3 regions of the Ruegeria sp. BE9 genome follow, and region 1 is predicted to be linked to each of the others. Evidence: riboswitches for the same ligand, from Rfam matches in the RefSeq annotation. Region 1 holds a riboswitch; each other region holds the start of a gene.

The links. Region 1 has a riboswitch for cobalamin ahead of ACR0EO_RS00310 (DUF1636 family protein). Riboswitches for the same ligand answer to the same signal wherever they lie in the genome.
Region 2: it holds a riboswitch for cobalamin, as region 1 does, so the genes downstream of both, ACR0EO_RS19020 (hypothetical protein) here and ACR0EO_RS00310 (DUF1636 family protein) in region 1, are expected to answer to the same signal.
Region 3: it holds a riboswitch for cobalamin, as region 1 does, so the genes downstream of both, nrdH (glutaredoxin-like protein NrdH) here and ACR0EO_RS00310 (DUF1636 family protein) in region 1, are expected to answer to the same signal.

Annotation. Positions count from the first base shown of each region.
Region 1 covers NZ_JBQFTS010000001.1:63,910-74,052, reverse strand. The annotation lists gene ACR0EO_RS00345 (CmcJ/NvfI family oxidoreductase) at 1-292, shown strand, start outside; gene ACR0EO_RS00340 (LLM class oxidoreductase) at 306-1,271, shown strand; gene ACR0EO_RS00335 (SDR family NAD(P)-dependent oxidoreductase) at 1,284-2,072, shown strand; gene ACR0EO_RS00330 (enoyl-CoA hydratase/isomerase family protein) at 2,165-3,010, shown strand; gene ACR0EO_RS00325 (zinc-dependent alcohol dehydrogenase family protein) at 3,094-4,080, shown strand; gene ACR0EO_RS00320 (NAD(P)-dependent oxidoreductase) at 5,141-6,097, opposite strand; gene ACR0EO_RS00315 (LysR substrate-binding domain-containing protein) at 6,200-7,084, shown strand; cobalamin riboswitch at 7,158-7,366, shown strand; gene ACR0EO_RS00310 (DUF1636 family protein) at 7,460-7,834, shown strand; gene cobW (cobalamin biosynthesis protein CobW) at 7,836-8,891, shown strand; gene cobN (cobaltochelatase subunit CobN) at 8,895-10,143, shown strand, end outside.
Region 2 covers NZ_JBQFTS010000008.1:145,975-156,117, forward strand. The annotation lists gene ACR0EO_RS19010 (DNA polymerase III subunit gamma/tau) at 1-891, opposite strand, end outside; gene ACR0EO_RS19015 (protein-tyrosine phosphatase family protein) at 1,040-1,531, shown strand; gene ACR0EO_RS19020 (hypothetical protein) at 1,541-1,948, opposite strand; cobalamin riboswitch at 2,030-2,249, opposite strand; gene ACR0EO_RS19025 (alpha/beta hydrolase family protein) at 2,388-3,245, shown strand; RNA gene ffs (signal recognition particle sRNA small type) at 3,283-3,381, opposite strand; gene ACR0EO_RS19035 (bifunctional 2',3'-cyclic-nucleotide 2'-phosphodiesterase/3'-nucleotidase) at 3,421-5,268, opposite strand; gene nudC (NAD(+) diphosphatase) at 5,474-6,454, shown strand; gene ACR0EO_RS19045 (SRPBCC family protein) at 6,495-6,962, shown strand; gene ACR0EO_RS19050 (N-acetyltransferase family protein) at 6,995-7,462, shown strand; gene ACR0EO_RS19055 (prephenate dehydratase) at 7,467-8,300, opposite strand; gene ACR0EO_RS19060 (c-type cytochrome) at 8,421-8,927, shown strand; gene ACR0EO_RS19065 (extracellular solute-binding protein) at 9,103-10,143, shown strand, end outside.
Region 3 covers NZ_JBQFTS010000009.1:24,650-34,792, forward strand. The annotation lists gene nrdE (class 1b ribonucleoside-diphosphate reductase subunit alpha) at 1-1,606, opposite strand, end outside; gene nrdI (class Ib ribonucleoside-diphosphate reductase assembly flavoprotein NrdI) at 1,588-2,001, opposite strand; gene nrdH (glutaredoxin-like protein NrdH) at 2,017-2,238, opposite strand; cobalamin riboswitch at 2,322-2,513, opposite strand; gene ACR0EO_RS19380 (LysR substrate-binding domain-containing protein) at 2,952-3,830, opposite strand; gene ACR0EO_RS19385 (SDR family oxidoreductase) at 3,947-4,696, shown strand; gene ACR0EO_RS19390 (ectoine synthase) at 4,714-5,106, shown strand; gene ACR0EO_RS19395 (ROK family transcriptional regulator) at 5,357-6,556, opposite strand; gene ACR0EO_RS19400 (substrate-binding domain-containing protein) at 6,741-7,760, shown strand; gene ACR0EO_RS19405 (ABC transporter permease) at 7,877-8,947, shown strand; gene ACR0EO_RS19410 (ATP-binding cassette domain-containing protein) at 8,947-9,729, shown strand; gene ACR0EO_RS19415 (nucleoside/nucleotide kinase family protein) at 9,837-10,143, shown strand, end outside.

The sequences.
Region 1 (10,143 bases):
CAATTCAGCTCCGCTTGGCTTTGTTCGCCCATCATCGGTTGACCCGTCTGACTGGATCCTGCTGGACCTGATCTATCCCGAACGCAAAGGGCAAATCATGGGGCTGGTGGGAAACCCCGAACATGAGTGGATCTATCAATCCAAGATGACGCCGGATGAGGTCGCGATCTTTAACATCTACGACAATCGCGGCTTGCCATCGATTGCGCATAGCGCGCTTGATATGGTCGAGGATCCAAATGTCACTACCATTCGCAAGAGCATCGAGAGCCGCACGTTGGTGCGCTATTAAAGGAGGTCCTGACATGTTGGATGAAACGCAGCCAGCTGAGTTTGCCCAAATGAGCGTGGCCTACAACCGGGTGTTTCGCCCGGGGCGTCTAAGCGTCGGCCTTGTGTTACCGCTTGAAGCATACGCAGTCGGCGCAGAGCCGACGCTGCGGGAACATCTGGAAGCGGCTCAGAGGGCAGAGGAACTTGGGTTTGCAGCACTGTGGCTGCGGGACGTGCCGTTTAATGTTCCAAGCTTTGGTGATCCCGGACAGGTCTTCGATCCCTTTGTTTATCTGGGTGCACTTGCAACGGCGACAGACCGGATTGCGCTTGGAACGTCGAGTGTAATTCTACCATTGCGCCACCCGGCACATGTGGCCAAGGCAGCGGCGACCGCAGATGTGCTGTCGGGCGGACGGTTGTTGTTGGGTGTAGCTTCGGGCGACCGCCCCGAGGAGTACCCGGCGATGAACCAGAGCTATGATGACAGGGGTGAGCGTTTCCGCGACAGCGTTGACTACATCCGCGCGGTTGGATCGGACTATCCCAAGCATGAAAGCGCTCAGGGCACGCTGTCTGGTGGGATTGACCTATTGCCAAAACCGCATGGAGCCCGCCTGCCGATGCTCATTACCGGTGGTAGCCAGCAAACGCCCGATTGGGTGGCACAGAACGGCGACGGTTGGATGACCTATCCGCGCAACGCCGCAGCACAGGGGCAGGTCATCGCGGATTACCGGAAACGGGTGAAGGAAGCAGGCCAAACGGACAAGCCGGTCATGCAATCGCTTTACGTCGATGTCGTTGCTGATCCAGCTGCCCCTCCTCGCCCGATCCATCTTGGGTTTCAATCTGGCACTGACTTCCTTCGCAACTACCTGCGCGAGATTGAAATGCTTGGAGTCAATCACGTCGCACTGAACCTAAGGTTCAATCAAGCGCCCATCGAGGCGACCCTCGAACACTTGGCGGATACTTTGCTGCCTGACTTTTCTTAAAGGATCAGACCAATGACCAAAACTGTTCTCGTTACAGGCTCAACTGACGGCATTGGCTTGCTCACGGCAAAGAAGCTAGCAGCCGCCGGGCACAAAGTGCTCTTGCATGGTCGTAGCGTATCTAAATTGGAGAGCGCGGCTGCCGCAGTCGGCGGTGATGTTGAAACCTATGCCGCCGATCTAAGCGATCTGTCCGCAGTGCGAAATCTGGCCGAAAGCGTACGGGCCAAGCATGACAAACTGGATGTGTTGATCAACAACGCAGGTGTTTTGAAAGCCCCGAAATCCGTCCTTGAGAATGGGCAGGACATCCGTTTTGTCGTGAACACGCTCGCACCTTATCTGCTGACCGAATTGCTGCTGCCGATCATTCCCGCTGACGGTCGCGTTGTGAACCTGTCATCGGCAGCGCAAGCCCCGGTAAACATCAAAGCCATGCAAGGCAATGTGCCGCTGGCGGATATGGAAGCATATGCCCAAAGCAAATTGGCTATCACCATCTGGACCTTGGATTGGGCAAAATCGCGAGCGGATACTCCGGTAATCGTTGCTGTAAATCCCGGATCACTTTTGGCCTCAAAGATGGTGAAAGAAGGCTTTGGCGTTACCGGCAACGACATGAGCATTGGTGCCGATATCCTGATTGAAGCAGCGCTAGGCGAGAGGTTCGCCGACGCTTCAGGTGCCTATTTCGACAATGATATTGGTGCTTTCGCAAATCCGCATGCCGCAGCACGGGACAAAGATCACATTGCCGACGTCATGACCACGATCAGGGACTTGATTAGCCGGGCTGGCTAACCCTCGCGGCGCGAAAGCGCCACACACTTCCACCTTTAACTCTCCGACACCCCTCACGCATGCCGCGTCGAGGCCCAAGAAAGGACTGCCTGATGAAATATGAGAACTTTCAAACCTTTGACGTAGACGTTGAAAACGGCATCGCCACCGTGACATTCAACTTTGGTTCCGTGAACGTACAAGGTCAGGAAATGTTGGCCGATCTCAACAGCCTGGCAATGCGGCTGGAGCGTGACCGCGAAACCAAAGTCGTAATCTTCCAATCGGCCAATCCGGAAATCTGGGTCTGCCACTACGACACCGAGCTTCTCAAGGATATGTCGACCGAGGCGGTATCTCGTGACGATGCACAGCTTTTGGACCTGCAATCGGTTTGCCAAAGGATCAGCAAGGTGCCGCAGGCCACCATCGCAAAACTGGAAGGGTTTGCACGCGGTGGCGGGCACGAATTGGCGTTGGCGCTCGACATGCGCTTTGCTGCGCGAGGAAAGTACAAGTTCATGCAGATGGAGGTCGGCATGGGTATCCTACCCTGCGGCGGTGGCGCCTCTCGCATGGCGCGGCAAACCGGTCTTGGCAAAGCACTCGAGATCATCCTGAGCGCGCAGGACTATGACGCGGATGACGCAGAGCGTTTGGGCACCATCAACAAGGCGTTGGAGCCGGATGAAATTGGCCCATATGTGACCGCACTGGCCGAACGGATTGCAAAATTCCCAGCGGAGTCAATCAATGCCTGTAAGCAGATGGTTTACGAATCCATCGACAAACCCATTGATGAGGCGCTGAAGGCCGAAGCCTACTGGCTATATCAGGCCACCAGCAAAACCCCGGCCGTCAAACGTTTCACCATCGCGGATGAACAGGGCTTGGAACACGACATCAAAAACCAGCGCAAATGGGGCGAACTGGTGATGCAGGTGCAGGATATCAACTGACCTCCCCCCCAATACATCGATCTCGTCAGGCGTGCGTTGTTGCGACGTGCCCCTGACATTACGTCACAAAAAGGAACTAACCAATGAAAGCAATGGTTCTAAAATCATACGGGCCAGATGCGCCGTTCGAGATTGCCGAAATGCCCGACCCGGTCGCGACTTCTGGACAGGTGGTTGTCAAAGTAGCCGCCGCCAGCGTCAACACCGTCGACACAATGATCCGAAGCATGGGCGCTGACCTACCCCTTTCCCCCGCACTACCTGCGGTGCTCGGCATGGACTTTGCTGGCACAGTCGTCGCTATTGGCGAAGGTGTGACGGGTTTTGCCATAGGCGATGAGGTGTATGGCTGTGCCGGTGGCTTAGTGGACCTGCCGGGCTCTTTGGCAGAGTACATTAATGCGGACGCCCGCTTGATTGCCCACAAACCCAAGACGCTGAGCATGCGAGAAGCCGCAGCGCTGCCTCTTGTTGGCATCACCGCATACGAAGGGTTGACGCGCGCCGGTGTTGACCAAGGGCAAACCGTACTCGTCCAAGGCGGCGCCGGTGGCGTTGGTCATGTCGCCGTTCAGATCGCCCGACACCTCGGCGCCACCGTTTCCGCGACAGGTCGTGGCGCAGATCAGATGGCCCTGATCGAGAGTATTGGTGCGCGTCCCTTGGACTTCACAACGCAAAAGGTTGAGGACTACGTGGCTGAGCACACCGATGGCGTAGGCTTTGACGTGGTGTTTGACAGCGTGGGTGGACCGAACATGACGAACTCGTTTGAAGCGGCGAAGCTCAATGGCCATGTCGCTTCAACGGTTGCGATGGTCGAGATTGATTTGACGCCCGCGCATTTCAAAGGTCTGTCTCTGCATGTCGTCTTCATGTTGATCCCGATGATGCACGATGTCGGACGGCAAACCCATGGTGACATCTTGCGGACACTAGCGGAACTGGCGGACGCCGGCGGGCTCAAACCGATTGTTGACGAACATAAGTTTGGCTGGACCAATGTCGACGCAGCTTATGCGCAACTGACTACCGGAGCTGCGGTCGGAAAAGTCGTTGTGGAACTGTGATTTAGTCCGAAGGTGATTGGTGCGTATACATAACCTTGCGCACCAAATTAGTATGGGCTGCCGTTGATGCCTCCTATCCGTACTTGGTTGACCCAAATGCAAATTGAAGCACGGATTGCTTCGGTCTCAGACCGGTCGCTGAGGTGCTCACTGCGAGTGGACAGTTGGCTTAAAAGTTGCAGCCCTACCCAACAAATAAGAGAGATCAACAGCGCCAATGACGGCGTTGGTGATCTCCCCTTGGCTTGAAACCTTGCAATAAAGGCTTGTCAGGAAGACAACTCGCAGAATGAGAAAACTCAGTCTATCTAGTGATGAACGTGAGTTTTTTGAGCTTGGGCATCATATTGCTTGCGCTATGCGGCACAATCTTTGGAAGTCCGATCCCACATTTCAAAGAGTAATCTACGATAGAGCGGAGTCAGCCTACGGGCATGGCTGCGGCTTGATGTTTAATCTGGGCGTATTCCGCTTGAGCGCCTCGGAATACAACTTCACGACGTCGCTCGGTGACGTGCTAGGGCACCTCCGAGACTTGATCCCACAAACGGCGTATTCTTTCGAGTAGATCATCTGTAATTTCTTGAAGGCTTTAGATTACCGAGGCGAAATCTCAGCCGAGGAAGAACCGTTTGATGTTCCAGGATATCTCCAACAAGCTTTGTGGGGTTTCGTGAAACTTGGATATTCATTGAAAGGCCCCTACGGATTCAAGTTGAGTGAACGGACCGCTACAAGGACGATAGCGGAATACTTCTTGCCCAAAGAAGGAGATTGCTTTCGGACGCCTGATAAGGTCACGGCCAACACACTCGCAGAAGAAATGTGGGATGCGTTGCCGATTTGGCAGCGCAATGTCATGGCAGGGTGGATCACGGGTAAAAGTGAGCTTGATCTCTTCCCGCGCCCCCTCATCGATCGTTTATAGTTCCACCAAAGCCTTGAGCTTAAACGAGCACCACCTAGTTGTCTGAGGGCTCGTTTTAAGAACCCTCTCGCTTCCGATACTCGCTACCACTCTCCTGAATTCACATCGACTTTCTATCCCGCGAGCGTTTCGTCATTCGACCCCACGACCTTGGGGTATGACTTCGTACCCGGGCTCTTCCGGTTCGTCATCCTGCATTTCTGGAGGAAAACCGGGCGCTGTAATTTCGAGGCCCGTAGCCTCTTCCAGTCGTTTGATAATATTTGGGGACAACTCTCGGTCTCCGTAACGGGCTATTCCGTCTTCGAAAATCTGGATCATCACCGGGTTGATCTCAAGCGGAACACCAGCACGGTCAGCAACTTCCTGAAACAGACCGATATCCTTCTTCACAAGATCCATCGTAAATGAAATGTCCCGTGAGCCATTCAGTATCACCTGACTTTCCGTCTCGTGGACGAACGAAGTACCCGAAGAAATCTTGATCGCCTCGTATGTGGTATTGAGGTCCATCCCGGCGGCCTTTGCAGTCACCAAAGCCTCGGCGCAGGTGATAAGATTGGCCGTCGCGAGGTAGTTCGTCAGTACTTTCAAAACAGAGGCAGACCCCAACTCGCCCGTGTGCAGAACGCGCCGGCCCATAGTTGTGAGGAACGGTAGAATCCTGTCGAATGTTGGTCGATCGCATCCCGCAAAGATCGAGATGTTACCCGTTGCGGCTCGGTGACAGCCGCCAGACACCGGACAATCGACTGCTGCGCCGCCGCGTTCGATAACCAACGCGCCAAGACGTTTGGCTTCGGCCTCGTCAGTTGTGGACATCTCCATCCAAATTTTTCCAGGTACGACTTCAGGCAGCATCTCTTGCATGACCGCGTCCGAAGCCGCTGGGGACGGAAGGCAAGTGATGACCGCGTCGCAATCACGCATCAACTGTGCAGGGCTCTCCGCAGGTTTGGCGCCCCTTCCAACGAATTCCGCCACCAATTCCGGATTGAGATCGTGCACTGTCAGATCAACTCCATTGCGCAGAAGTGACCCAGACAGCTTGCCGCCGACGTTGCCCAAACCGATAAATCCGACTTTCATTTTTTCCTCCAGCTAGTCGTGTTGGTTCCAAGTATCCCCGTTGCCAAGCAGAAACTAAAATGAATAATAACGCCCATAATGATCGGATTATTTTGGTGATAAATGGACAGACTTCCAAACCCAGTATGGCTGCGCAGTTTTGAATCCGCCGCACGCCATCTCAACTTCACCACAACAGCGCAAGAACTTGGCCTGACTCAAACGGCTGTTTCACTGCACATCAGGTCACTAGAGGCCGAACTGGGACAGAAGCTATTCATCCGAAACGCGCGACGTTTGAACTTGACGGAACTGGGGCAGTCGTACTCGCTAACAGTCCGGCGTGCGCTGGGGGATATCGCACTGTCCACCAACAGCTTGTTCGGCCCGTCATCCCGGCAAACTTTGACAATACGGGCTGCTATTTCGACGGCGACCTATTGGATTGCCGCAGAACTCCCCGAGTTTTCAGCTCAGCATCCCGAGATACCGGTTCGGTTGGTGTCACATATCTGGAATGACAGCATAGCGCCCAATGATGTGGATGTTGAGATCCGCCTGGGTTACGGCGACTGGCCCGGGGTCAAATCTGAAAAACTCTCAGACGAAAAGCTGGTTCCAATCTGCCGATCCGAGAGCGAAATCCCAGACCTAATCTCACCCGATTGTGGCCCATTGATCCAAATCCTAGGGTATGAGGACAACTGGGCACGTTACTTCGAAGCCAACACCATTACACCCGCCGAACAGTCGCCGCAGCATTCAGTAGATACAACAGTCGCCGCATTGCAGCTTGTAATGGCAGGAGCGGGCTACGCGACCATCCTTGAAAGGTTCGCCCAGAACGCCATCCGTCAGGGTGCGCCGATCGCTATTGCCGGCCCCGCGATTCCTTTTGCCCAGTCGCATTATCTGATTAGCCCTCAGGGGGATGCGCAGCGAACGGCCGCGTCTGGTTTGTTCTGCTCATGGCTGCGGGATCGTCTGGCGACAGATGCCGCTGATTGACAAAGGCTGGTCGCTTTTCTTTCCTCTTTGGTTTCAACCCTTGTCTCGTGCTTGACAAGGCCCCTACCCGTGCCGCATGTCCCCTTGCGTTGGTGTCCATTTAAACGTGGATGAAAAGGGAATGCGTCAACGGTTATCCGCCAAACGCAGCCGCCCCCGCGACCGTGACCGGAGAAGGTGCCCAAAGCCACTGGCCCAAAAGGCCGGGAAGGCGGGACACCTGCCAGAGCTCAGCCTCTGACATCCGCAAGCCGGGAGACCTGCCAGCACCCGAAGTTGCAACCGGGCGGGGTGTTCCGGTGTCGGGTCCATGTCGGAATACGTGGCCCGCATGAAACCCCGTCCCCCACGAAGAGGTTTGGGGGGATGAGAGACATGACTGAGACCACGCCAGTCGAACTGCTGGTTTGTACCACTTGCCGTCGCGGCCTGCCTGTCGAGGATGACGCGCAGCGACCTGGTGCCTTGCTGCACAAAGCGTTGGAAAACGCCGATTTACCCAATGGAATCGAACTGAAACCAGTCGAATGCCTGTCGAACTGCGATCAGGGGTGCTCGATCGTTCTTCGTGGTGGGCCGTCTCGTTGGACCTTCGTGTACGAAAACCTGAATGAAACCGATCACGTCGAAACCATCGTCGAAGGTGTGACCAAATATCTGGCCACCGAAGATGGGTTGGTCAAATGGCGTGAGCGTCCAGAACACTTCCGCAAAAACTGCGCTGCCCGTATTCCCCCGATTGGAGCCTAAAATGTCGAATCTCGAAAAACTTCCCGTCACAGTGATCACCGGCTTTCTGGGATCGGGCAAAACCACTCTGGTCAAGCACCTGATGCAGAACCCACAGGGCAAGCGTCTGGCGGTTGTGGTCAACGAATTCGGCGATGTTGGTGTTGACGGCGACATCCTGAAATCCTGCGCGATCCCGGATTGCCCAGCGGAAAACATCATGGAGCTGGCAAACGGCTGCATCTGCTGCACCGTGGCTGATGACTTCATCCCGACCATCGAGGCCCTGATGGCGCTTGAGCCGCGCCCCGATCACATCCTGATCGAAACGTCCGGTCTCGCCCTGCCCAAGCCGCTGCTGAAAGCGTTTGATTGGCCAGATATCCGTTCGAAAATTACGGTCGATGGCGTGATCGCTCTGGCCGATGCCGAAGCTGTTGCTGCCGGTCGTTTTGCCCCGAATGTCGAGGCCGTAGACGCCCAGCGCCTGGCCGATGACTCGATCGATCACGAAACGCCTCTGTCTGAAGTGTTTGAAGATCAGATTTCCTGCGCCGACATCATCCTGCTGACCAAGCCCGATCTGGCCGGTCCAGAAGGTGTTGCCAAAGCGAAAGCGGTCATCGCCGCCGAAGCGCCGCGCCCCCTGCCCGTTGTCGAGGTTGCCGAAGGTGCCGTAGACGTACGCGTTGTTCTAGGCCTAGAAGCCGCTGCAGAAGACGACATGGACGCCCGTCCGTCGCATCACGACGGTCACCATGATCACGAGCATGACGACTTCGAAAGCATCATCGTTGAGTTGCCAGAACAGTCCGATCCAGCCGATTTGGTTGCCAAGATCGAACGCCTGGCCAATGAACTGAATATCCTGCGTGTCAAAGGGTATGCTGCCGTCGCAGGCAAGCCAATGCGCTTGCTTGTGCAAGCTGTTGGCGCGCGCGTCCGTCACCAGTACGACCGTCCGTGGGAGCCGGGTGAAGAGCGCCGCTCGCGTCTGGTTGTCATCGCCGAGCATGACGACATCAAAGAGGCTGCAATCCGCGATATTCTCGTGGGTGTGACCGAGGCTGCCGAGTAAGCCATGCACGTCGTCTTCCGCGAAAGCCACGGGTTAGAAGAAACTGAAACCCCAACCGATCTGGGCCAGAGCCCAGCGGATTTGGTGGTGCTGTCCTTCTCGGACAGTGACCTTGGCGCTTTCGCGGCAGGCTGGCATCGTGGTGGAGGCCCCGAGGGGCGTATGCCCACGATGCGATTGGCTAACTTGACCGCGCTGAAACACCCTCTGTCCGTCGACACTTATGTAGAACAGACATTGGAGGGCGCAAAGGGCATCCTAATTCGCCTGATCGGCGGAGTGCCTTACTGGACCTACGGGTTGCAGCAGGTTCTGGCGCTTGCGCAAGCCAAGGGTATTGCCTTGGCTGTTTTGCCAGCGGACGGGCGTGAAGACACAAGGCTCGACGAATACTCGACTCTACCAGTCTCGACCCTGCGCCGATTGGCACATCTCTGCGACACCGGCGGAGAAGTCGCGGCTCAGGCCGCCTTGGCACAGATGGCTTTGGCAGCTGGCCTGTATGCCGGTCCGGTGATGGGGGCCAAGACCCTGCCCGAATGCGGTGCGTGGTGCCCAGACCGGGGCGTAATTCCCGCGGACACTGCTTTTACCGATAGCTCAAAACGCATCGTTGTCACCTTCTACCGCGCCTATCTGACCTCAGCCGACACCGCACCGGTTGCGGCCCTGATCCGTAGCTTAAGAGGCCGTGGGCTCGAGGCCGTCGGCATGTTCGCGCCATCCCTGAAAGCTCCGGCAGCCGCTGATTGGTTGCGCGACAGTCTCGTTGCGATGAACCCGTCAGCGATCATCAACGCAACGTCCTTCTCGGGAAAGGGCGCGTCGGGCACTTCGCCCTTGGACGCTGCGAATGTACCAGTCTTTCAGGTTGCTCTTGCCACGTCCCGCCGCAAAGCATGGGCCGAGGCGGAACGCGGCCTGTCCCCTGCTGACCTCGCGATGCATGTCGTATTGCCCGAAGTTGATGGACGGATTTCAGCGGGCATCGCATCGTTCAAAGAACCGGGCAAGCGCGATCCGCATCTGGAGTATTCCCGTTTCGCCCACCGAGCCGAGCCTGAGCGCATCGAAGCGATACTGGACCGCGTTACGGGTTGGCTAAACCTCAACGACAAATCCAAGGCTGATCAGATTCCAGCTTTGGTATTGTCGGCCTATCCCGGCAAAGACTGGCAGATGGCCCACGCAGTCGGCTTGGACGCCTTGGCCTCGGCCGAGGCGATGCTGTCAGATCTTGAAGGCGAAGGTT
Region 2 (10,143 bases), on a different contig from region 1:
GGCCAGATCACGCAACACGGCCAGCGGATCGGCGCCCTCAGCATATTGCCCGCTCAGCTCCGTCAAAGCCCCTGCTGCATCACCGCGCAGGATCATATCCATCAAATCCAGTACCCGCCCACGATCGGCCAGACCCAACATCGCGCGCACCTGATCGGCGCTGGTTTCCCCAGCCCCGTGCGAGATCGCCTGATCCAATAGCGAAGTCGCATCCCGTGCCGACCCTTCAGCCGCGCGGGTGATCAATGCCAACGCGTCATCTGCAATTTGGGCGTTTTCTGCCGACGCGATTTTAGTGAGCAGACCGATCATATCTTCGGGTTCGATCCGACGCAGATCAAACCTCTGACATCGCGACAGAACTGTAACCGGAACCTTGCGAATTTCGGTTGTCGCAAAGATGAACTTCACATGCTCGGGTGGTTCCTCAAGCGTCTTGAGCAGCGCGTTGAACGCGCTGGTCGACAGCATGTGGACCTCGTCGATGATGTAGATTTTATAACGCGCGCTGGCGGCGCGATAGCGGACGCTGTCGATGATTTCGCGGATATCGTTAACGCCCGTCCTGCTGGCGGCGTCCATTTCCATCACGTCGACGTGACGACCTTCCATGATGGCTACGCAATGTTCGCACTGGCCGCAGGGTTCCGTCGTAGGTTTGCCTTCCCCATCAGGACCGATGCAGTTCATGCCTTTGGCAATGATCCTCGCGGTTGTGGTCTTACCGGTTCCGCGTATGCCGGTCATGATAAAGGCCTGCGCGATACGGTCAGCCTCGAACGCGTTTTTCAGCGTTCGTACCATTGCGTCCTGGCCGACGAGATCGGCAAAGGTTTCGGGGCGGTATTTACGGGCGAGAACCTGATAGGCGGGGCTTGGCGTGTCGTTCATGTCTGCTCTGTCGGATTCGGTTCAAGGATGCAGCGTAGAGGCCCCCGCCGCCCACGTCCACAGCAGGCTTGGGTGAATTTCAGTTTGCAGGGCGGATAACGCGACATAGAACAGATAAACGTGTCAACATTGCTGCAAGGATAGAAATGTGAACCCTCTGTCGTTTTACCCATTGTCAGTCGGGCACGGCACAGTTGCCCTGTCGCCTATGCCGGGGCGTGGTGGTCGGTATGCGCAGGATTTGATTGCGATATGCGATTGGCAACCGGATCTGGTCATCTCAATGACGACACAGGTCGAGATGGCACAGGAAGGTGCAGGTGCGTTTGGTGTTGATCTAGAAGCCCATGGTATTTCTTGGGCGCACTTGCCAATAGAGGATTTTGGTGCCCCGTCACCAGCAACTCAGGCCAAGTGGCCGGCTATAAGCAAGGCTGTGAGGCAGATTTTGTCCGGTTCCGGGCGCGTATTGGTTCACTGCCGTGGGGGGTGCGGACGGTCGGGGATGATCGTTCTGCGTCTCATGGTCGAGAACGGTGAACTGCCAAAGGCCGCACTGAAACGCCTGCGCGATGTAAGGCCATGCGCGGTCGAGACTGACGGGCAGATGGCATGGGCTGCGCAGGCAGCCCGGCCCTGATTTTCTGTGTCAGAGTGCCAGTTGATTATCGACTTGGATGATCGGAGGGGGAGCCAAAGCCAAAACTTCGAGCATCGCGCAAGGCGGGTTGGCCACAACGTCTGTGGGCAGAGAGCTGAAGACATCCGCGAACATCATATCTGCGTAGTGTTCAAGTGACTCGATTGAAACATCAGTTCCCGAACCGCAAAACACTCGGATCTGGTCCTGGCGCGCGCGAAAGCGTGCTGTGCAGCCTTCGGGGCAGTGGGTCAATTCGCTGCTGCCCTCGACTTGAAAATCAGGTGTTGTCGCAGGGGCTGCGGTCTCGATCGCCTGAGTAATGACCCGAGCGACTTGTGCCAGTGCCGGACAGGTTTTTCCGGTGCGCTGGCACACGGTGGCAGAAAATTCGTGAGTTTTGGTCTTCCAGATCATAGTGCGCCCTCCGCGCGATAGACGGGGCATAGATCAGGTATGACAGCGAACTGACGACCTGCCCGGACACCCCGTCCGAGTTTCGGTTTTAGTTCGATGGCAGGTCTCCTGACTTGCGGGTCGTCGCTTTGCCAACCTTCCCAGCCTACGGCCAGTGGTAATTCGGCATCGCTCTCCGCTTACAGTTGCGGGGGCAGTCGCGGCATTGGTCCGTTCCGGCATTACCGGGGTGGACCGCACCGTGTTCCCTTTTCATCCCGCCCCGAGATCGGGGACGAGAACCATCGAGCCATCGCTAGCGGTTGAGAGAGGCGCGAGTCAAGCAGCCTTTTGCGCAACAGGGTGGACGCGAGGTCATGCAGCACCAGTGTTGACTCGGCAGGTCAAAACATGGCGATTGAAGGAAGTGAACTGAACAGTTCAGAGATAGAGGTGCGTCATGCTGGACAATTCGTCGGCAGTTCTGGCAGAAGATTTTCACTTTCCTTCAGGCCCTGCCAGCCTGTCGGCACGACTATATTTGCCTGCGACTAACCCCCGGACTGCAGTTGTAATTCACGGTGCGACCGGTGTGCCTCGGGACTACTACCAGCATTTCGCCCATTGGCTGGCTGCCGAACATGGCATGGCCTGCCTTACCTACGACTACAGTGATTTTGGTCATTCTCTGGCTGGTTCCTTAAAGGCGTCACGGGTCAAGATGGCAGATTGGGCACTCATCGATATGCCAGCTGCACGTGCCGAAATGAGGCGGAGATTCCCAGAAGCCGAACAATGGAGCATTGGTCATTCCGTTGGCGGGATGCTTGGGCCAATCCAGCCCGATATCGATCAGATCGACCGTATGATTTGTGTCTGCTCGGGCCCTGTGACCGTTTCCGACCACCCATGGCCCTACCGGGCACTGGCTTTACTGTTTTGGTACGGCCATGCGCCTCTTGCTGTCAAAGCCTTGGGCTATCTTCCGGGTAAGGCGCTGGGTTTTGGCGCGGACCTACCTGCAAGCGTCTATTGGCAGTGGCGGGGATGGTGTACCGCGCCGCGCAATTACTTGCCCGAGATTGGCCTGACTCTACCCGAAGCACGCTGGGCGGAATCGGATACTCCCGTTGATCTGATTACTTTCGTCGATGATGATTTGGTGCCGCCAAATGCAGTTTGGCGCTTGGCTGATCTTTACGGTCCGAAAGCGCGCCGCCATCTATTATCGCCGGGTGATTTCGGTCTGCCCAAAGTCGGGCATATCGGCGCGTTTGCCCGTCGTAACGCGGCTGTCTGGCCACGACTGATCGCGTAATTCCGCTTATTCGGACGTTCTGCCTGTGTAAGGGGAGAAGTGAGAGGTTGGACATCGACCCAAGCGGGGCTCGTTGTGGCTGCTTCCTTCCGGACCTGACCAGGTTGGCGAGGCGCTCGCCCGCGCCAACCTCTCAAGGGTTGATATAGGCAGTAAGCGTGAGAATGACAACCCGTCACAATGTCAAACGGATCAGTAGAAAGCCCGCGTCATCTTCTCCGATAACAGCGGGATTGAATTCATCCAGCTCGTCTAAATACCGACGCGCGGCCTGGCCGGTTCTCAGTGTCGCAGACGCACCGTTCAGAGGCCTGAATCGAAAGGGTTGAGGCGCAGTTTCGAGCGGGTCGGGTGGCAGATCGTTGGACAGGTAGTCCCGTAAAATCTCTTGAATTGATAGGATTGGCAGTTTGATGCGCTCTGCGTGTTCGAGGAAAGAGAAATGCCCGCCGCCATTGGCACGATAATTGTTGAGCGCAACGACAAAGCGCTGATCAGCCTCCAAAGGGTGCCCGTTCAGACAAATATCCCGAATCCGATGATGTGCGGGATGGATCAGATGTCCGCCAGCATCAAAGCGCGGTGGTTGAGAGAGATCTATTTGGTACGTAAGCCCCTTAAGGATATCAAAGTTATGTCCGGCTCTGTTTTGGGCGACTAAATCTGTTTGAGTGCCATATGAAAGCTGATTGAACACACTGGCGGACATTTCAAGCCATTGTTGGATCTGCTTTGCAGACACTACAACTGCCTGAAGTTCGTTGGGAAACACATAAAGATCTACGACGTGGCGCAGGCAGATCTGACCAGCAGGGACATCTGTGAAGAACCGAGACCCTGCGCGGCCGCCAAACTTGGACGGGGCGACAGCTGACAGAACTGGTAGGTTCTTGAATGGAGTGTTCTGCAGATATGGACGCAGTGCAGATGCCTGAGCAGCCGCAACCAGCAAAAGGCCACGGTCATGAGCGCAAAAGCTAAAATAGCTGTGCAGATGATGTTCGGAGTGGCCTACAGGTTCGGCAGCGCGTTTGCGGGTTTCGGCATGTCCAGCGCAGAAAATGCGCGCCAGTTCGGGGTCCTCGTCGGTCGCTAAGGCTGGCCGACCTCGGGGCGCCTGATGAACCGGTCTAAGTTCTGCGCTTGGATTTTGGACGTACCAATGCCGCCCTCCGGTCGACTGCAGCGTCAAATCTATCACGCCCAGATGCGATCCCGCCGATCCGGGCATAACCACCGGCTTGCCATGTACAAGGCCCCGGCGGGCATCAACAAACTCAAACCCGCCATGTGCAATGCCGGGGAGCGTCAGGTGAGAGTGGCCTGCAATCAGGGCGTCAATTTCGTCGATCGCTGCGAGAGGTATAATGGCGTTTTCCAGGTTCGGCTCTGCCTTTGCCGGCCCCAACCCTGTATGGGCCAGTGCGACAACCAGATCACACCCTTGGGTCCGCAAGGTTTGCGCCACTTTCTGCGCGCAAGGTAGGATGTCGCTTATGGTGACCTTGTTTTGTAGACGATGCGATTCCCATTTGGCCGTCTGAGGCGGAAGAACTGACAAAACGCCGATTTTCAACTGTACCGCGTGATCCATGCTCTGGACCGTTCTTTGCAGGATAGTACAGCTTTGCCATGTAGGCGGTTTATCGATGCGCTGCGCATTGCTGCAAACAACCGGACAGGGCGACTCGGCCAAAACGCGATCCAATGCCTCTAGACCATATCCAAAGTCATGATTACCTAAACCGATCGCGTCGTAGCCCATCTTTTCGAAGGCCTGCATGAGGATGTGTGGCCCATTCCCCGGCTCAATCGCCCAATCCCCGATCGGGGTACCTTGCAGCGAATCTCCGTTGTCGAAAGTCAGAACCAATGCGCCCTCTGACTTTGCTTCATTCCGCGCGGTCCGGATCAAGCTGGCAGTCCGCGCCAAACCAATTGTCGCCTCGGGTGCATCGGTATAATAATCGAAACCCTTCAGGTTTATGTGTAGGTCAGAGGTTGCAAGAATCCGAATGCGCACTGAAGCGTGTGACCGGGGAGGGGAGCTTGTCAATTTGCTACCATTGGCAGTTTTTAATTAATCAATTTCAACAAAAAGTATAATAAACGCAACATCTAAGCTGCGTGTGCGATCATTTGGCACGAGTGATTTCAAGGACGTGCATTGCAGCCGTAACACTGGTAGAGGCATTGCAGCCCCTTACAGACGGCCCGAAGGAATTCCGATGAAACATGCAGAACTTGTGACATTTGGCGGCTCGGGCCTGGATCGGGCGGCCCATATTCGAGGCGATGCGGATCAGGTTGCCAAGGCGCGGTCCCATCCTCAGGCTAAGTGTCTTTTGCTTTGGCGCGGAAAGCTGCTGGTGCAGGGAGAGGCACTGGATCGGTTGGGTCTAATCCCCATGACGCACCAATTGGTGGAAAACGGCCCAGGTGGCATTGTTGAGGCACCTGTATTTCTGGGCCTTTCTGACGAAGCACCCGTCTTTGCCACGGATATCTCGGATTGGCCTGCTGAGGGGATGGACTTGTCCGAGCTTGGCGCATTTGTAGACAGATCAGAACAGCACCACCCCGATCTACCGCAAGGCTATGTCTTTGCGGAGTTGCGGCGCATCATGACCCGTCTGTCAGCGCGTGATGCCGAATTGGCAGCAGCGGCCAAGGCCGTGATCGGATGGCACGATACCCATCGGTTCTGTGCGCGTTGTGGCGCGGCCAGTGAGCTTGCCCAGGCCGGTTGGCAGCGTAGTTGCCCCTCGTGCGGTGGGCAACACTTCCCACGTACCGATCCGGTGGTGATCATGCTGATCACGCATGGGGAATCGGTCTTGATGGGGCGGTCTCCGGGTTGGCCAGAGGGCATGTATTCTCTGCTGGCCGGGTTTGTTGAACCGGGGGAAACGCTTGAGGCTGCCGTTCGGCGTGAGGTCATGGAAGAGGCCGGCGTACCCGTCGGCGCGGTGAGTTACTTGTCAAGTCAGCCGTGGCCTTTTCCTGCGTCGCTTATGTTCGGTTGCGCGGGTGAGGCATTGTCGCGCGAGATCACCATCGACCCCGTCGAGATTGAAGAGGCGATGTGGGTGACTAAGTCCGAGATGATGCAGGCTTTTGCAGGAGAACATCCGACCCTTTTGCCCGCCAGAAAGGGTGCAATTGCACACTTCCTCCTGCAAAACTGGCTTGCGGATACGCTGGACTGACAAAATACTGGGCCAACAGGTAAGAGAACCAAAAACCATCATGCAGTTTTCAGCGCGCGAAGATATCGAAGCTCCTATAAATGCGGTGTTCGAAATGGTTGCCGATTTTGAGCGGTTCGAACGTATGGCGATGCGCAGGGGTATCGAAGTGCGACGCATGTCTGGTCATATGGTCGTTGTGCCGGGGACTAAATGGGAAACCGAGTTCAAACTGCGTGGCAAACCCAGACATGTGGACATTCAAATGGCCGAGTGTGAGCCCCCTTCACACATGCGATTTGAGGTTTCGAGCAAAGGCATGAATGGGTCTACATTGGTCGAATTTCTGGCGCTGTCACAGCGTAGAACAAGGCTAAGTGTTGAAATGTCTCTGGCGGCCAAGTCCTTGCCTGCACGACTTTTGCTTCAGTCCCTCAGGCTTGGGCAATCCCGATTTCGGAGGCAGTTCCAGTTGCGGCTGAAGGAATTTTCCAGAGAAATCGAAGAACGCTACCAGCATGGCGTTTAACCCTAGGGGCGCTTGTTTCTTAAGGAGCCAAGATGGATGACCTTATTGTTCGCCCTGTAAGTCCAGAAGATGCCGCAGGTATCTCGGGTGTATTGCAAGAGATTGCGGCCGCGGGGAAACGCACAAAGCCAAGCGATGTAGATTTTGCCAGAGCACGATACGTTGTTCATCCGGACAAGATTCAGTGCACGGTCGCGTTGGATGCGAATTCCAAGGTTTTGGGATTTCAGTCTCTTATCAAGGCAACTGAAAACAATCCCTATGAGGTGACCGTCGGTTGGGGCGTCATTGGCACACACATCCGGCCCTCGGCCGCTCGACTTGGAATTGGTCGCGCGCTTTTCGAAAGGACACTGGCCGCAGCCAAAGCAGCCAGAATTCCAGCAATTGACGCGACCATCGGCAGTGAGAATACCGAAGGCTTAGCCTACTACAGCGCAATGGGCTTTTTGGACTACAGGCTAATGGACGGTGCTGTGTCCAAGAAATTCTCGCTGTAGCAGCTTATCCGCGCGGTTGTGCGGCCGGGTAGACGCCCAGAATCTCGACATTGGTAGTGAAGTGCTCAAGCTCTTCCATTGCCAGGCGGACGTTTCGGTCGTCAGGGTGACCGACGATATCAGCATAAAACTGGGTCGCTGTGAATGAGCCATCAACCATATAGCTTTCCAGCTTGGTCATGTTGATCCCATTGGTCGCGAAACCTCCCATTGCCTTGTAAAGTGCCGCCGGGATGTTGCGGACCTGAAATACAAAGCTGGTGATCATACCGTGTGGGCCGCGTTGGGACAGATCCGCTTGCCGGGACATGACCAAAAACCGGGTCGTGTTGTTGTCTTGATCTTCTATGTGACGCGCCAGAACATTGAGGCCGTAAATCTCACCAGCCAGTTCACTCGCCAAAGCGGCTGAGTGCAGTTCACCCTGTTCCGAAACTTCGCGCGCGGCGCGGGCGTTGTCGGGGCTAACCCGGCCGCGAATACCGTGCTCTTTCAGGAAACCGGCGCATTGAGGCAGTAGAACAAGGTGCGAATGTGCCTCTGTAATGTCTGCCAGCGTTGCACCGGGGACTGCCAAAAGGTTGATGTGCACACGTACGAACGCTTCGTCCACAATATGCAAGCCGCTGTGAGGCAGAAGGCGGTGAATATCGGCCACTCGCCCGTAGGTCGTGTTTTCAACCGGCAACATCGCCAAATCCGCATCGCCGGATCGGACCGATTCGATCACATCTTCGAATGTGCGGCAGGGCAAAGCCTCCATATCGGGGCGTGCATTGCGGCATGCCTCGTGGCTATAGGCCCCTGGTTCTCCCTGAAATGCGATACGATTGGTCATTTGGTCGATTCCGTGCAACAAGTTCTTAAATTGGGCGTTTAGTCGCGGTGTCTATACCTTGCCTCTCGTTAGGGGAAGCCTTAGACACCTGCGCAGACAGCTGAAATGGACTCGCGATCAATGTTCGACACGATGACAGTTACCAAGGCCGCAGCAGGCCTGTTTGGCACCTTCCTGGTGTTGCTTTTGACCAAATGGGGCGCTGAAGCTCTTTATCATGTAGATGGGCATGGCGAAGTTGCCTACGTTATCGAAACCGAAAGCGCAGGTGAAAGCGCTGATGGCGAAGAGGTAGTATTCGAAGAAATGCTGGCTGCCGCTGACCCTGACAAAGGCTCCAAAGTCTTCCGTAAATGTTCGGCCTGCCACAAGCTTGAAGATGGTGCCAACGGAACCGGCCCGTACCTCTACGGCGTTGTTGATCGTCCGGTGGCATCGGCGAATGGTTTCGGCGGATACTCACCCGCGATGCAGGCTCATGGTGGCAACTGGACGCCTGAAGCCCTGGACGCGTTCCTGGCCAAGCCCAAAGATTATATCGCAGGTACAAGCATGAGCTTTGCCGGTCTGAAAAAACCGCAAGATCGCGCCGATCTGATTGCGTATCTGCAGACTATCGGCAACTGATCCAGCGATCAGAAATGACAAGTTGCAAAGCCGCTGCGTTTCGCAGCGGCTTTATTTTTGTCTAAGTAAATCTTCACAAAGTGTTCACGCACTCTAAACTTGAATCTGTCAGTGCTGGACCTTTAGCTAGGTTTAAGCGCATTAAGACGTTGTAAGGGCTGTAGAAGAGGCGGGCATGACACAAAATCGCACAAAATCGACGCTAACGACCATGAAGCGGAGAACAGCCCTACAATTGTTAGGCGGAAGCGCTGTCGCTGCTATGGCGCCGCAACTGAACGGAGTTATGGCCGCCGGAACATCAGGTGGTGATATCATCAAGGCGCACGGTTATTCGTTCTTTGGTAACCTCAAGTACCCACCTGATTTTGCACATTTTGATTACGTTAACCCTGACGCGCCTGTTGGTGGTGAAATTTCAGTATCGTCGCGCGGCACCTTTGACGGCATGAACCGTTTTAATTGGCAGGGCAAAGCGGGGCTCTATTCCGGATTGATCGCGGAAAGTATGTTTGGCGATAGTCCTTTTGGCTCGGCCTCGCCAGCAGACTCCATCACCGAAGCCTATGGGTTACTAGCCGAAGCCGTAGAATATCCAACCACTAAGGAATGGTGCATATTCTACATGCGGCCAGAAGCTCGTTTTGCAGATGGTACCCCGCTAACTGCACATGACGCCGCATTTACGCATGACCTTTTCCTCGAGCAGGGCATCCGAAGCTATGCGCGAGCGGTTAAACAACGCATCGAAGGGTACGAGATCATTGATGATCACACGATCAAGTACAACTTTGTTGGTGGCATCTCGCGCCGGTCGCTGATTTCGCAGGTTGGCGGAACACCTGTTTTTTCAAAGGACTGGTATGAAAAGACCGGTGAGCGTCTGGATAAGCAGAGCCTTGTGACCCCAATGGGAAGTGGGCCCTATGTCCTCGATGACTATGAGCTAAACCGCTACATCGTCTATCGCCGCAACCCGGAATATTGGGGCTGGCATTTGCCGATCAATGTCGGTCGCCACAACTTTGAAACCGTGCGGGTTGAGTACTTTGCTGACGATGCGGCCGAGTTCGAAGCCTTCAAAGCCGGGATCTACACATTCCGCGCGGAAGGCAGCACCAAGAAATGGGCTACCGGCTATGATTTCCCGGCGGTTCAGAATGGGTATGTAAAGCGTGAAAGCATTCCCGTAATGTCGCCGCCATCGCCTTCAGGC
Region 3 (10,143 bases), on a different contig from region 1:
CACGGGTGGTGTATTTGTCGAAGAACGCACCCGAGGCATAATCCGATTTCTCGAACCCTTTGAAGGACGCGTTGCGTTCCTTGGCCAGATCGCAGGACGTACGGATCGCGTGATAGGCCATAGCCGCGAAGTACACAGATGTGAACTCGACACCCTCTGGCGAGCCATAGTGGATATGTTCGCGGGCAAGGAACCCGTGCAGGTTCATCTGCCCCAGACCGATCGCGTGGCTTTCATCATTGCCCCGACGCACCGACGGCACCGAGTCAATCGCTGACATCTCGGACACCGCCGTCAGTGCGCGGATCGCAGCGCCAACAGTGCCGCCCAGATCGCCGCCATCCATTGTCTTGGCAATATTCAGAGAGCCGAGGTTGCAGGAGATATCCGTTCCCAGATGGGAATAGCTGAGGTCATCGTTGAACTCGGACGCCTCATTCACCTGCAGAATTTCGGAACACAGGTTCGACATGTTGATCCGGCCCGCGATGGGGTTCATCCGGTTCACCGTGTCTTCGAACATCACGTAAGGGTAGCCGGATTCGAACTGAATCTCGGCAATGGTCTGGAAAAACTCGCGAGCGTTGACCTTTGATTTGCGGATGCGCTTGTCATCGACCATCTCGTTGTACTTCTCAGTGACCGAGATTTCCGAGAACGGCACGCCATAGACCTTTTCCACATCATGCGGCGAGAAAAGGTACATATCGGCGTTCTTTTTCGCCAGCTCAAAGGTGATGTCGGGGATCACCACGCCAAGGCTCAGCGTTTTGATGCGGATTTTCTCATCCGCGTTTTCGCGCTTGGTGTCGAGGAACCGCATGATGTCCGGGTGGTGGGCGTTCAGATAGACCGCGCCAGCTCCTTGCCGCGCACCCAGCTGGTTGGCGTAGGAGAAGCTGTCTTCCAGCAGTTTCATCACAGGGATCACGCCAGAGGATTGGTTCTCAATCCCTTTGATCGGGGCGCCATGCTCGCGGATGTTGGTCAGCAACAGTGCAACGCCACCGCCGCGCTTGGACAGCTGCAGGGCTGAGTTGATGCCGCGCCCGATGCTCTCCATGTTGTCTTCCAGACGCAGTAAGAAGCACGAGATTAGTTCGCCGCGTGAGGCCTTGCCCGCGTTCAGAAAGGTCGGGGTAGCGGGCTGGAAACGGCCAGCTAACATTTCTTCCATGAAGGACACGGCCAGCGCCTCATCGCCACGCGCTAGAGCCAGCGCGGTCATGACAACGCGATCCTCATAACGTTCGAGGTACCTTTGTCCGTCACGAGTTTTCAGGGTGTACGAGGTGTAATACTTGAATGCGCCCAGAAAGGTCGGGAACCGGAATTTCTTTGCATAGGCCGCATCCCAGATCTTGCGCATGAAGTTCTTGGAATACTGGTCCAGAACGGCCTCTTCATAATAGCCCTCGGAAACCAGATACCCCAGCTTTTCATCCAGCGAGTGGAAGAATACTGTGTTCTGGTTCACATGCTGCAGGAAGTACTGCCGCGCGGCCATACGGTCGGCGTCGAAGCGGATCTTCCCCTCACTATCATAGAGGTTCAGCATCGCATTCAGCGCGTGATAGTCCTGCTCATTTACGCTGCTGTCGAGCATTGGTTTCTCCCTAATCTCTCAAGCCCTGCGCGGACGCGGGCGATGTCTGTTTCGGTGCCGGCCAGTTCAAAGGAATAGAGCAGCGGCACCTTGCATTTCTGCGCGATGATGCGACCGGCCAAAGCGTAGGTCGCACCGAAATTCCGATTTCCGGTGCCAATCACCCCTACGATTCCAGCGCGTCGGAGGGGATCGTTCAGGAACTGGATCACCTGTTTAGGAACTGCTCCGCGACCTTCGCAATCGGCATAAGTTGGGCACATTAAAACATATGGGCTTCTGGGTTCAGGCTGCTGATCCACCTCTATCGGAATGCGTAAAGAAGGCAGGCCCAGCCGCGTAACAAAGCGGTGGGTGTTTCCCGATTTCGATGAGAAATAGACCAGCGCCGGGATCGGCGCGGTCACGGATCAGGCCAGTTGGGCGATCATGTCCGGGCGAAAGCCAGACCAGTGATCGCTGCCTGCGATTACGACTGGTGCCTGACGATAGCCCAGCTCGGTCACATGGGTCATCGCGCTGTCGTCTTCGGTCAGGTCGACGACGTCATATATAATGCCTTTTGCGTCCAGCGCGCGGGTGGTGGCGGTGCATTGTACACAGGCGGGTTTGGAATATACGGTAATGCTCATTGGTCCTCTGTCCTTTTAATCAAAGCCGAGGACGTCACGGGTAATAAGTTCCCGATGCGCGCCCCCGAACCCTCCGTTCGTGGTTATCGTCTACGCCTGCGGCAGGTCTCCTGGCTCGCGGATCAATGTTCGGACTGGCCTTCCCAAAAGGAAACTTTCAGTGGCATATTCAGCCGAACTCTCCGCTTACAGTTGCGGGGGCAGCGCCGGAATTTCACCGGTTTCCCTCTTAGCTTTCGACATGAATCGAAAGAACCGAAGCAACACCATATTGGGTTTGGTGGTGATGGTTTGTCAACATATTGGGTGAGGCAGCTTGAGGATTCTTTTGACTTGCTAACATCGTGATATTCAAAATAGTGCGCGTGATCCGGCGCGTTGCAGGGACGAGAAACAAGCCTTTATTTGCTTGATGCCTTATAAAACCGTTTAGTCACAGCGCAATCTGCAAGGAATTGACTGCGTAGTTTTAGGTCGTCATTAGGCAATTGGTTTCTTCTGAGACGAGGGCGAAAGGTCGGCGGGCTTTACCGTTCAATTCGCGGTGGACAACAGTCATGAACGATTTGGCCAAAAGTGCAGTTTGGTGGAGTTCAGATCCCGCAAATTGATTGACGGCGCAAACGTTACAATCGCCAGTACGACGCAAAACCTACAAGACCGGACCTATGTACCGCGAAGGCAAGCCGGGTTGTACCTTGTGGATACAAAGCTCAGATGGACATGAGCCATTTTTTGAAAATTCTAACTGTGACTCGTTCCTGATCGCCGGGTCGGCAGACGAAATACAATCCGCGGTCCAGAGGAACATTGCTTTGATCGAGACGGGTCAGTCGGCCAAGCTTTAAGTCCCTCTCCGCCAAAAGGTGTCTGGCCAACGCAACGCCTTGCCCATCAATCGCAGCTTCCAAGAGAACAGCACTATCCACGTATTTTATGCTCTGTGCGTTGATGCGTTCGGGGTTCAATCCAACTTGCTCGGCCCAGCTTTCCCATCCGACGTTAAATGCATCGTGTAAGAGGGGAAGGTTGGCGATGTCTTCGGCGCTCAAGGGCAAGTCTGTTTTCTCAACAAGTGAGGGCGCGGCTACGACAATCAATTCCTCTTGTCTAATTTTCTCATGATAGAGCCCGTCCCAGCCGGGTTCTCCAAACCTCAGAGCTACATCGACCTCAGATGTGTCGAAGTTCGCAAGGGCATCGTTCGTGTCCAGCAACAAGGCAATACCCGGATGCTTCTGTTGAAATGAACTCAGTAACGGCACAAGCCATTTGAGCGCCAGTGAAGTGGATAATGAAACTGTAAGCGACTGTCGGTGATGTAGCCGCTTCACATCCATTACGCCCAGTTGTAGCGCTGAAAACGCCCCGCGTGTCGATTGATACAGGCGTTCTCCGGCTTTGGTCAGTTCAACGCCATTGGGGCGGCGATGAAAGAGCGAGACGCCGAGATGAAGTTCTAGCAGTTTAATCTGCCGACTGATCGCCCCGTGAGTGACGTTCAGAACATTCGCTGCCTTGGTCACGTTGGAGTGGGTTGCGGTTTCGTCAAAGGCCTGAAGGGCGCGAAGGTGTCTGAGGTTCTCTGCCATGTGAGAAAAACTAACAGGAGGAACCTAAAAACTCGATAGGGCAACTGAAAGCCTGAGAGTTACAATGACTTCAGTTTGAAAAACCTCACACAATGCGTCCGAAGAAAGGAGACACCATGCCCGAAGTCAAAGTCGCGCTGATGACAGGTACAGGACAAGGGATCGGCCGGGGCTGCGCCATTGAGATGGCAAAGGCAGGCTATAAAGTTTCTCTGATGTCCCCGTCCAATCGGTCCGTGGAATTGGCGGAAGAACTTGGGGGCATTGGCCGCCGTGGCTCTGTTCTGGATGTGGGTGACTTGCAGGCAATGATCGACGACACCATGAGCAAGTATGGACGGATTGATGCAATTGTCAGCAACATGGGTCATGGAGGAACGGTACCCGAAGCCATCAAGACAGTGGGCTTCGATCCTGATTTTGACGGGCCCCTCTTGGAGCTAAGCGACGAGCTTTGGCACGAAAGTTTGGATATGTATGTACTGAACGTTGTGAAGATTGCTCGCATTGTTACGCCCATATTGATCGAACAAGGCGGGGGTGCTTTCGTAAACATCTCATCCATGAATACGGTCGAACCGCGAGCACCTTATCCTATGAGCATGTTACGGGGTGCTTTGCACAGCTTCTCAAAGCTTTACGGGGATCGTTATGCGCGGCACAACATTCGCATGAACAACCTGCTCCCGGGATTCTGCGAAAACGTAAACCTGTCCGAACAAGCCCGACGGGAAATTCCTGCTCAGCGGCCCGCAACCTTTAAGGAAATTGGACAGGCTTGCGTGTTTCTAGCCAGTGAAGGTGCCCGGTATATAAACGGACAGAGTATACTATCCGATGGCGGGATGAATCGTGCGGTACGATAGCAAAAAGGCAATGAAAGATGATTGTAAGGGCGCTCAAAGAGATCCTGGGTACGGAACGAGATGTTTCTGGTCCGGGTTGGGAGAGTAGACGGTTGTTGCTTGCCTCTGATGGCATGGGATTTTCGCTGACGGATACGATCATCAAACAGGGCGAAGAGCTCGAGCTTGAATACACCCACCATCTAGAGGCGTGCTACTGCATCGAGGGCAGGGGGCAGATTAGGGCGCTCGGCGATGAAACCTGGCATTCCCTCGAGCCATTTACTCTCTATGCCTTGGACCAACATGACCGGCATTTGGTGAAAGCGACAGATGCTGACTTGAGGCTCGTCTGCGTATTCAATCCGCCACTCAGCGGGCGTGAAGTACACCGAAAGGACGGTAGCTATGCGCCGATTGCCTCACAATGAGTTCTTCCTGTGGCTAGCAAAAGTCTTACACCCTGTCTTTTTTTCGCTGAAAACACAAAACGCAGATGTTTACAGGGTTCTTAAGTCCGGTGCGGCATCAGCGTGAAATAAAACGAAGTGAATTCAGATAACCAATCTTAGAACGTTCCGGGTTTTGGTGCGCATCACAGAAGCAAAATTCTGGAGAAGCGCTGATAGCAGAATCTGGGGCCCATCGTTTTTCTGGGAGTTTCAATGCGAGGAACTTCCATTACATCCCCGAAAGCCCTGCGTTTGTATTCAAAAGAAACTGGCGGAAAATCGGGCTGCTTGCCGCCCCAATGCCACGGGCGTTTTCTCCAACCGAAGCAGCTTCTACGACCGGAGGAATCAAGCCGCGTTTGTCTTGGTTGATTAAATAACGGCGAACCCTCGATACCAACTCCTCCCGCACTTCCGGCGGGAATGCACCATCGATGAAAATCGCCTCAAAATCGATGACCGCGCAAATAGAGAGTGCAGCTTTGGCCAATTCCTGCGCCGTGGTGCCAATCCATGGTTCAACGTACCGGGAAATAGTGCTCCAATCCTGCGGCTTCTTCCAGAGGATTTCTGGATCGACGCCCCCTTCGATCAACCTGTCTTCAAGCAGAAACAGCGAGGCCGTGTCGATCAATTGCTGGCTTTCACCCAATGGACCTGTCGTACGCATTGCGCCTAGCGCGCCGGCATTGCCTTGGTTGCCCTCGAATACGGTGCCGTTCAGCGCGACGCCGCCGCCGATCATGGAACCAATGAAGAAATAAAAATAGTCGCGATATTCAGCGCCGCGACCATAAAGGTGCTCTGCGTGACACGCGGCCGTCGCGTCGTTGACCACGAAAACCGGCAAGTCACTGAACTTGGCAACCTCGGAAAAAAAGTTCACGTTTTTCCAGGAACGGAATTTCTTGGCGGCAAGCCCGGACAGGTCGTGCCATTTCCAAAGCTCGAACGGCGTTCCAATTCCAATACCGCAGACCCGGTCGCGAAGCCTTTGAGGTTCGGGGGACAATAGTGTTTCCAAACCAGTCTCCAGAAACCCGAAGATAACCTCTGGCAGCGGATAGTCATAGGTCGTGGAAAGCTGGCGTCGCGGTCTGCCTGTAAAGTCGATCAAAAGAAGGTCGGCGCTGCGTCTCCCTATCTTCATCCCGACAGATAAAATGCCTTCCGGGTTTAGCTCCATAGGGATCGAAGGTTTTCCAACTTTACCGCGGAGAGGGGTGCCGCGCTTGAGAATCTCGTCCTTTTCGAGTTTCCGTAAAATAATGGAAACGGTCTGAGGTGACAGGCCTGTCAGCCGAGCTACGTCGGCGCCAGCGGCAGGCCCATGCCGTTGTAAAACCGTCAAAATCAGTCGTTCGTTGTGATCGCGAACACCACTTTGACTTACCCCGCCGGTCAGTGTTTTGAGCGCCTCTTTCTCCATAAAATTAAGCATAAACACCTTGTTTTCTTATGAAAAGGTGTCGGGGTAAATTAATAAATAAACTTTATTTATTTATTGACAGGGATACCAGAATCACGGTTTCTTGATTGAGACCTTCATTGGAGGATGAGGTCTGACCTCGCAGGCACGTCATGCGAGGCACAACATTTTTTGGGAGGACAATATGAGAAATCTATTCAAGATTGCCGCATCGGCGACCGCACTCACGGTAGCGGCTGCATCTGCCCAAGCGGCCGGTGAAACTGTCTGCCTGATCACGAAGACAGATACCAATCCATTCTTTGTAAAGATGAAGGAAGGCGCCACAGCTAAGGCTGAAGAGCTTGGCATGACACTGAAGGCCTTTGCGGGGAAAATCGACGGCGACCACGAAACTCAGGTTCAGGCTATAGAGACCTGCATCCTTGACGGTGCAAAAGGCATTTTGCTCACGGCGTCTGACACAAGCTCGATTGTTCCTGCGGTTCAGCAGGCGCGTGACGCTGGTGTGTTGGTGATTGCTTTGGACACACCGCTAAGCCCGATTGACTCTGCGGACGCAACCTTTGCGACGGACAACTACAAGGCTGGCCTGTTGATCGGTCAATGGGCAAAGGCAAAAATGGGTGATGCGGCAGCGGATGCCAAAATCGCGACTCTTGACCTGAACGTTAGTCAGCCAACAGTGGATGTTCTGCGCAATCAGGGCTTCCTCGACGGCTTTGGGGTAGACCTCGCTGACCCCAATGTGATCGGCGATGAGACTGACGCTCGCCTGGTTGGTAGTGACGTAACCGATGGCAACGAAGAAGGTGGGCGCCGCGCCATGGAAAACCTCTTGGCCAAAGACTCAACGATCAATGTGGTGCACACGATCAACGAACCAGCGGCAGCGGGTGCATACGAAGCCTTGAAGTCGATCGGACGCGAAAACGACGTTCTGATCGTATCCGTTGATGGCGGCTGCCCCGGCGTACAAAATGTAGAAGCCGGTGTAATCGGGGCGACAAGCCAGCAATACCCGCTTTTGATGGCTTCACTTGGGGTTGAGGCTGTGAAGAAATGGGCCGACGAGGGCGTTAAGCCTGAAAACACGCCCGGTAAAGACTTCTATGACACCGGTGTTGCGCTCATTACTGACCAACCTGTTGACGGTGTGGAGTCAATTTCGGTCGCCGAAGGCTTGGAGCTCTGCTGGGGTTAAAACTGACCCAATGGATGAGGCGCATAAGAGCGCCTCATCATTCCTTTCACCAGCAAACCGAAACTTCCTGTACAATGATCTCGTGGGCGTAATGCCGGTCACGAAAAGGGGGAGATATGTCTGAAGCAAACCAAAGCGCCCAAGGTTATGAAACCGCCGCAAACAAATCAGAAACTGTGGCGGAATTTGAAGATAATCGGCATGGTGTTCTCGGGAAGTTGCAACATCTCCTCCATGTCAATCCTTCCTTTGTACCGCTTATCGTATTGGTCGGAGCAATCATAATATTTGGTCTGCTTCTGGGCTCAAAGTTCTTCTCACCCTTTGCAATGACGCTGATCCTTCAGCAGGTTCAGATTGTTGGTATCGTCGCCGCGGCGCAAAGCTTGGTCATTCTGACTGCGGGTATCGACCTGAGCGTTGGCGCGATCATGGTGTTTTCGTCCGTAATCATGGGGCAGTTCACGTTCCGGTACGGCATCCCTGTGCCAATCGCCGTGATGTGCGGTTTGGCTGTTGGCACGATGATCGGAGCACTGAACGGTTGGCTTGTCAGTCGCGTTAAACTGCCGCCGTTTATTGTCACTCTCGGGATGTGGCAGATCGTTCTCGCGACCAACTTCTTGTATTCCGCAAACGAAACAATTCGCAGCCAGGACATCGAAGCAAACGCCCCGTTCCTTCAGTTCTTCGGCACTAAATTTTCTATCGGTGGCGCAACGTTTACCGTTGGCGTCATTTTCATGCTCGTCCTGATCTTTGTGTTGGCCTACGCACTCAAACACACGGCTTGGGGCCGGCATGTCTATGCTGTGGGAGACGATCCTGAGGCAGCCGAACTGTCAGGTGTCAACGTCCACCGAACGCTCATGTCCGTCTACATGTTATCTGGTCTGATCTGTGCCTTCGCTGGTTGGGCTCTGATCGGACGCATCGGATCTGTCTCTCCAACATCGGGCCAACTGGCCAATATCGAGAGCATCACCGCTGTTGTGATTGGAGGTATCTCCCTATTCGGTGGGCGGGGATCCATTTTAGGATCGCTTTTTGGAGCGCTAATCGTTGGCGTCTTCACCCTCGGTCTGAGGCTGCTGGGCGCAGACGCGCAGTGGACCTTCTTGCTCATCGGTCTTCTCATCATCGCAGCGGTCGCAGTTGACCAGTGGATCAGAAAGGTATCGGGCTAATGACAGAGCCAACTCCAGTCGTCCAAGGCCGCGGGATCGTGAAGCGCTATGGCCATGTCACCGCTATTGACCATTCCGACTTTGAGCTGCGCCAAGGTGAAATTCTGGCCGTCATCGGGGACAACGGCGCGGGCAAATCGTCCATCGTTAAGGCGATCTGTGGTGCCACAATCCCGGATGAGGGTGAGATCCTGATCGAAGGAAAGAAGGTAAATTTCACCTCTCCAATCGACGCACGGAACATGGGGATCGAGATTGTCTATCAGCAGCTCGCCATGTCGCCCGCTTTGTCGATCGCGGACAATATGTTCATGGGTCGTGAAATCCGTAAACAGGGCTTCATGGGCAAGTATCTGCGTCAGCTTGACCGACCCGCCATGGAAAAGTTCGCCCGTGAAAAATTGACCGAGCTCGGACTGATGACAGTCCAATCCATCAATCAAGCAGTTGAGACGCTGTCAGGCGGTCAACGCCAGGGCGTCGCCGTTGCGCGCGCCGCAGCCTTTGCGACCAAGTTCATCATCATGGATGAACCGACCGCTGCCTTGGGGGTCAAAGAAAGCCGGAAGGTTCTCGAACTCATCCAGGATGTGCGCGCACGCGGTATTCCGATCATTCTGATCAGCCACAACATGCCTCATGTCTTTGAAGTCGCAGATCGCATTCACGTACACCGCTTGGGCAAACGCCTCTGCACAATTGATCCTAAGGACTACACAATGTCTGACGCGGTGGCCTTTATGACTGGCGCCAAGGAACCACCAAAAGAAGACGCGGCGTGATTGAACAGGATGCAAAGCGCGTTTGCGATCTGATCTCCTCCCGGAGGCAGGTTGGGGGTCGGACGATTGTCGCAATCGCCGGCCCCCCTGCATCTGGAAAGTCGACCTTGGCAGACGTCGTCGTGCAATCGCTAAACGCGCAACCGTCTTCGTCGGTTCCATTGGCTACGTTGATACCAATGGATGGCTACCATCTGGACAATCGAGTGCTTGAGGCGCGTGGTCTATTGGCGAGAAAAGGCGCGCCAGAAACTTTCGATGGAGTTGGGTTTTGCAATGCAATCAAAACATTGCAGATTGCGCAACATGAGACCTTTTACCCAAAATTTGACCGCCATATGGACTTGGCCGTTGCCAACGCGATTGCCGTTCACCCGGAAACTCCGATAGTCGTCGTTGAAGGAAACTATCTTT